DNA from 2 places in the Bradyrhizobium sp. 23AC genome. Region 1 is predicted to be linked to the other one. Evidence: riboswitches for the same ligand, from Rfam matches in the RefSeq annotation. Region 1 holds a riboswitch; the other holds the start of a gene.
The links. Region 1 has a riboswitch for cobalamin ahead of RAD10_RS20885 (TonB-dependent receptor). Riboswitches for the same ligand answer to the same signal wherever they lie in the genome.
Positions count from the first base shown of each region.

Region 1 (3,400 bases):
CAGTGATGTTGCGGACGCGGAAGGTCAGGCGTGCCTGATCGACCGCGCTGAACACCGTCTTCGGGATGTCGACGAAGGCGTAGACGTCGGCGACGGTATACGCTTTCATCGTCACGACATTGGCATCGGTGTTGTAGCGGTCGCCGACATGGCGGCCGGTGATGCCGAGCTCTACCGGCCAGGGCGTGAAGAACCGGTACGACGCGCCGGCATTCGCCACGATGCGCGGCACGTTCGGCGGCGTATTGCCGGAGAACGAGCCGCCGGCGAAATTGTAGTCGGCATAGCGGGCGTCGACATAGGCGATGTTGCCCCACAGACGCAGCGGATCGATCGGACGGACCGAGGCGGCGAGCTCGACGCCCTTCGACTCCTGGCGTCCGGCAATGTTGAGCGCCATGCCGCCGGCCGCGGCATAGACGTTTTTGCGCACGATGTCGTAGGCCGAGAACGACCACTCCGCCCTGTTGTCCCAGAACAGATGCTTGACGCCGGTCTCGTAGGTCCGCGAGGTCGTGAGGTCGAGCGGCTGGGTCGGCAACAACAGGAAGCTGGTGTTCGCGGAGACGTCGGCGCCGGTGGCGTACTGGCTGAAGAAAGTCAGGCCGGGCACGGCCTCCCAGGTGTAGCCGATGCGGCCCGTCACCGGCGCCCAGTCTTTCGTGAACGGGAAGCCCGCGTTCACCAGGCCGGCGGTATCCGTCGAGTTGCGATCGAGCCCGATGTGCTCGACGCGCAGGCCGCCGATCAGCGCGAAGGTCCGCGTCAGCTTCAGCCTGTCCTCGAACGACAGCGCCTCGTTGTCGATACGCGCGGTCTGCTGCTTGGTCGTGAGCAGACCGTAGAAGCCGCGGTTGGGATCGACCAGCGAGACATAATCGTTCGGGAAGTTTGCCGCGCCCGGCCTGACGAAATCAAGATAGCTCGACGACAGCGTCGTGACCAAGCGATTGTCGAAGCCCGCGATATTCGCGTCCCAGATCAGGTCGGTGATGTTGCCGACGAGGCGCTGGCTGTGCGCGACATAGAAGCGCTCGCGATACACCTGGTTGTTAGTGGAATCGAACGCCTCGATCTCGTTGTTGAACCAGGTGCGCTCGGCGCCGTAACCATAGGCCTGACTCTTCAAGGTCAGGTCCGGCGCCAGCTTCAGCTCGAAACCGCCGCGCAGCCACACCTCCTGCGCGACATTGCGGTTGTCGAGGACGTTGTAGTTGGTGTTGAAGGTGCGGTCGTCGATCGTGACAGCCCCAAGATCAGTCCTGTTGAAGTAATTGCCTGAGACGATCCCCGACGTCGCATGCGAGCCGCTGAACGCGATCGGCACCAGCGGCGCGCCCCAATAGGCCTTGGAGCGGTCTTCGCGATACTCGATCGCGCCCCAGATCTTGAGACTGTCGGAGATGCGATAGTTGAGCTGGCCCGACACGTCGAGCATCTTGGTATTGGTGTCGTCGGCAAAGCCGTTGAGCGCCGAACGGCTGATGTCGAAGCGATAGTCGAGGCCCTGCACATTGGTGCTGCCGCCCGAACCGTAATGCGCGCGTAACGAGTTCAGCGAATCCCAGGAGAAATCAGCTTCGTTCCGGATCGGTCCCGTGTGCGGCTGCTTGGTCACAAAATTGATCGCGCCGCCGGCGGCGCCCTCGCCCGAGATCAGCGATGCCGGGCCCTTCAGGAATTCCACGGCCTCCAGATTGGCGGTGTCCATGATCCGCGAGGTCATGTTCTGCGGACCGATCTTGATGCCGTTGTAGAGCGTGTTGATCTGGCTGTTGGTGAAGCCGCGCATCGAGAAGGCGGAAGGCTCGGCCGGATTATCGCCGGAGGTAACACCGACCGCCCCCTGCGCCACGTCGGACACGGTGCGATAGCCCTGCTCGCGCATGGTCTCGGCGGAGATCACCTCAACGGTCGCGGGCGTCTCGCGCACCGTCAGGCCGAGCCGCGATGCGCTTTCGGCGACGGCATTGCTGTTGAGCGGCGTCGGAGGTGCCGCAGCCGGCACGACGGGCTTCGGCATCGCTGCTGCGGCCGCCGGCCTGCGCGCTGCTGCGCGGCGCGTGCTCTGCGCCTCCCGGCCGGCAGGCTTGGCCTGCTTGCGGGATAGCGCCGGCGATACTTCGACGGGCGGCAGGGGTTCACGGGCCTGCTGCGCCAGCGCAGCGGGCAGATCGAGAGCGGCAAAGGATGTGAGCGCGGCGGAGGCGAGCAGGAATTTTCGCGGTCGTACGATACGGATGGAAGACACGGTTTTTCGGACCTCGGTATGACGTCAGTGGCACGTCACAGCGAACGAGGTCTCACCTTTTGGCCCTTCAGCCGTCCGATGAAGCCGAATGTCTGTACTCCCCGACCGACATCTTCGCGTGTGACCACGGCTGACGGCAGGTCTCCTGGCTCGCGGGTCATCACCGCTTCGTCGCCTTCCCGGGACCGAGGACCCAGTGGCTTCTGACGAAGGATTATCCGCTCACAGTTGCGGGGGCAGCCACGGCGTTGGGGACAATGTCCCCGCACCGTATTCCCTTTTCATCCCCTCTCGGGGAAACCGTCGCAAGCATCTAGGATTACCATAACAACAGAGTCAATGTGCCAGTTGCGGCGTTATGGCCACAGCGAGCAACTTCCTTGGAGATGAGCATGGAAGGCGAGACCTTCCTCTGGTTGATACGGCACGCGCCCGTCGCGGGTGTGACGGGCACCATCCACGCCGCCGACGCGCCGGCCGACCTCGGCGATCGCGTGCAATTGGACGCTCTGCGGCGGCGCCTGCCGCGGGATGCCGCCAGCTATGCCAGCCCGTCGCGGCGCACGATCGAGACGGCGCGCGCATTGGGGCTCGAGCCGGAGCCCGTCAGCGAATTCCGCGAGCAGGATTTCGGCGACTGGACCGGCCACCGGCACGACAAACTCGCCGAGAGCGGCGGCGACGCCTATGCGCGGTTCTGGAGCGATCCGGCTGCCGGACGGCCGCCGGGCGGCGAAAGCTTTGCGGATCAGGTCGTGCGCGTGCGGCTCGGCCTGTCGCGGATCGCAGCCGGATCGGCCACGCTCGTCGTGCATTCCGGCACCATCCGCGCCGCGCTCTGCATCGCGCTGGATCTGACGCCGCAGGCCGCCTTGCGCTTCGTGGTCGATCCGCTGTCGCTGACCCGGATCGATCGCCTTGCGAGCGGCTGGCGCGTCGTCTCCGTCAATCAGCGGATCAGTTAGGTCTGTCAGGCACATTGGCCTGCGCAAACGTCGCCATGCCGTTGTGAAGGCTGCAGGCGAGCCGCACCAGCGGCAGTGCGATGGCGGCACCCGATCCCTCGCCGAGCCTGAGATCGAGGCTGATCAACGGCTGCACGTTCAGCGCGCGCAACACCAGCCGATGCCCCTGCTCCGCCGATTGATG
Region 1 covers NZ_JAVAYN010000008.1:164,007-167,406, forward strand. The annotation lists gene RAD10_RS20885 (TonB-dependent receptor) at 1-2,251, opposite strand, end outside; cobalamin riboswitch at 2,370-2,571, opposite strand; gene RAD10_RS20890 (histidine phosphatase family protein) at 2,644-3,216, shown strand; gene cobT (nicotinate-nucleotide--dimethylbenzimidazole phosphoribosyltransferase) at 3,209-3,400, opposite strand, start outside.

Region 2 (3,400 bases), on a different contig from region 1:
GGCATTCGCGCCATGCCGGCGCCGTGTGACCTGCGGATCGGCATCGCCACCGGCGAGGTCCTGACCGGCAGCATCGGCTCCGAGCTGATGATGAGCTTCACCGTGATGGGTGACGCCGTGAACCTGGCCTCGCGGCTGGAGGCCGTCAACAAGGTCTACGGCACCCGCATCCTGATCTCGCAGGCAACTGCTGACGCGATCGGAGCGCGGCTCGAGCTGCGCGAGATCGATCGTCTGGCGGTCGCGGGCCAGAGCGCGCCGCAGCCGATCTTCGAGGTGATGGCGCGGGCGGGCGCACTCACCGGCGCGCAGGACAGCCTGCGCGCGCATTATGCCGAAGCGCTCGCCGCCTATCGGGCCCGCCGCTTCGACGAGGCGCGCGCCGCCTTCAACGCCGCGCTCGAAGCCGTCCCCGGTGACGGCCCCTCGCGCACGATGCTCGGCCGCATCGCGCAATTCGAGGCCAAGCCGCCGGAAGAGGGGTGGGACGGTGCCTGGCGGCTGGAGCAGAAATAGCCGTTTTTGTTGGGCCAGCCCGCCCTGTCCGGAAAAAACGTTTCTACTCGATAACGATGTTCGCCGTGACCTATTTCCCGGGCTTAGGTTGGATGTCCTTGAGGCGTTTGACGGGGACACGCCGATGACAGAACTTCAGGACAGGCTGGAACGGTTCGAGACGCTCACCGCCGAATGCGAGCTGATCGCCAAGCTCGCCACCGACAGCACCAAGCGCGAGTTCTATCTGAAACTCTCGGAACAGTACCGTCAGCTGGCGGTGGACATGCGGCAGGCGATCGCGACCAAGGCTGCTGCCTGATCCCGGCTGCAATCCGTTCTTAAGGTTTGGCGCGCATCCTTGACCTCGCGAGCGATCGCTCGTGGTGGAAAGGCCGGGGTTCCCTGCAATGCAGCGCACCTCGCGAGTGTCATTTGCCATGCTTGACAGGGCAATCACATGCGCCTCGTTGCCGTGATCATATTCGCGCTCATGACGGCGGCCTGCGACCAGGAGCAGGATATCACCGGCTCGACGCCGACCTGCCCGATGCGGAACTACAGCTACAATCCCCGCGACATGAACCAGTGCGTCAGTGCCTGCAAATCGTGCGATCGCGGCACCACGGTCACCTGCACCACCTCCTGCACCCTCAAGGGCGCGCGCTGAGGCCCGCTTTCTCGCGGCGCACCCAGCGGCGGTGCTGGGGCACCGGAACGATTCACTTGGGTTAATCATTGAAGCAAGTGGGCAGGACGTGGAGTCCGATGGAAATGGGTATGCTCGATCCCGGTCGATTTCTGGTGTCGTGCTCGCATTGTGATGCCTGGCCGATGGCGGCCAATGTGAAGCGGTCGAGCTGGTCGGCGTCTCCGCACGAGGTGCGCTTTGTCTGCACGCGCTGTCGCCGCGAGGAGACCGCCATCGTCTCGGCCTCCGGCGAATTGACCCCGATCAAGCGCGTCGATGTTCCGCCGCGCGACGTCGCAGTCGCCTGGGCCCAGGCGCAACGGGTGCGAGGGCGGACCTGAGCGCCCGGCATGCACCCGGTCGATTGACTCCCGGGGCCAACGGCTCGTAAATGATTGGCGACGGTTCTCCTCACGGAGATCAAAAGGGAATGTGGTGCGGGATTGTCCCAACGCAGGGATTTGTCTCAACGCCACGGCTGCCCCCGCAACTGTAAGCGGTGAATCTTGCGTCTCATGCCACTGGGAATCTCGGTCCTGGGAAGGCGACGAAAGGTCACGACCCGCGAGCCAGGAGACCTGCCGTCAGCCGTGGTCACACGCGAAGATGTCGGTCGGGGAGTACAGACATTAGCTTCACCGGAGCGATCCATCGCTCTGCCGTGAAACCTCGTTCGCTGTGACGTGCCACTGACGTCATACCGAGGTTACAATTGTGTCCCGTCTTGTCCCTGCTGCCAGGCGCCTCAGCGCCGGCCTGCTCGCATCCGTTTCCCTCCATTCGCTCGATCTGTCCTCCGCTTTCGCCCAGCAGGCGCTTGCCGAGCAATTGCCGCCGATCGAGGTGACCAGGGCCGACGATCAGAACCGCACGCGCGCCAGGGCGATCGGTGACGGCGAGGCGACGCGGCAGCGGGTGAGGACGAATGTCGCGCCGGCAGGCGATGGCGCCGGCTCATCCGGCTCCGGCGGTGAGGCTGCCGCCGGCAGCGGCGGCATCGTCGGGGCCGCCACGACCGTCATCACGGCCGCGGATATCGCGCATTCGCCATCGCAGACGCTTGCCGAGATCATCGCGACGCAGACGCCGGGGGCCCAGATCACGACGCTCTATGGCGGCCAGATCGGCGCCAAGACCAGCGTGGACCTGCGTGGCTTCGGCGCCTTTGCCACCGCCAACACGCTGGTGCTGGTCAACGGCCGGCGGTTGAACGACGTCGACATGGCGCAGGTGGACCTCTCCACCATCCCGCTCAATTCGATCGAACGCATCGAGATCACGCGGGGCAATTCCGGCGCGGTGCTCTACGGCGACAACGCGGTCGGCGGTGTGATCAACATCGTCACCAAAAATGGCGTTGGCGGACCGCCCGTGACCGCGCGCATCGAGGCCGGCTTCGGCTCGTTCAACACCAGGCTCGGCAACGTCTCGACCTCGCTCAATTCCGGTCCGTGGTCGACCTCGTTCTATGGCAATACGGTCAGGACCGATGGCTATCGCGACAACAATCGCTATTCCCAGCAGAATGGCGTCGGCAATCTCAATTACACCACGCCCGGCCTCACCGCGTTTCTCACGGTCACCGGCGACAATCAGGAGCTGCGGCTGCCGGGCGGCCGCACCGTCGATCCCTCCATCGGCCTCGACGAGCTCAGGGCCAACCGGCGAGGGACCGGCACGCCCTTCAACTACGCCAACCAACAGGGTTTTGGCGCGACCGCGGGTTTCACCAAGACCCTGGTCGACGGCGTCGATCTCATCGTCGACGGCGGCGTGCGCGACAAGAAGCAGCAGAGTGCGTTCTTTTCCACCCCGACGCCGGTTCCGGCGTTCTTCACGTCGACCTATGTCGGTTCCCATCTGACGACATGGTCGATCACGCCGCGGCTCAGCGTGAAGAGCCTGCTGCTCGGCATGCCCTCGCAGCTCCTGACCGGCATCGACTATTACGACGCGAGCTTTCAGCAGAACCGCGGCGCCGGGCAGGGGCTCTCCCCATGGCACAATTACGACCTCAGGCAGCAGACGGTTGCGGGTTATTTCCAGCACACATTGGGAATCGCGCCCAAGACGGACATCTCCTACGGCGCGCGTGTGCAGAACGTCAGGCTCGCGGCACGCGACAATTTCGACCCGGCAGCTCCGTTCAACGGCGACATCGGCGCGCTGCCGCTGACGAGCAACGAGACCCAATATGCGCTGCATCTCGGCGCC
Region 2 covers NZ_JAVAYN010000016.1:200,582-203,981, forward strand. The annotation lists gene RAD10_RS30200 (adenylate/guanylate cyclase domain-containing protein) at 1-516, shown strand, start outside; gene RAD10_RS30205 (hypothetical protein) at 641-817, shown strand; gene RAD10_RS30210 (hypothetical protein) at 956-1,165, shown strand; gene RAD10_RS30215 (hypothetical protein) at 1,264-1,527, shown strand; cobalamin riboswitch at 1,572-1,786, shown strand; gene RAD10_RS30220 (TonB-dependent receptor) at 1,901-3,400, shown strand, end outside.
Region 2: another riboswitch for cobalamin. It lies ahead of RAD10_RS30220 (TonB-dependent receptor); the one in region 1 lies ahead of RAD10_RS20885 (TonB-dependent receptor).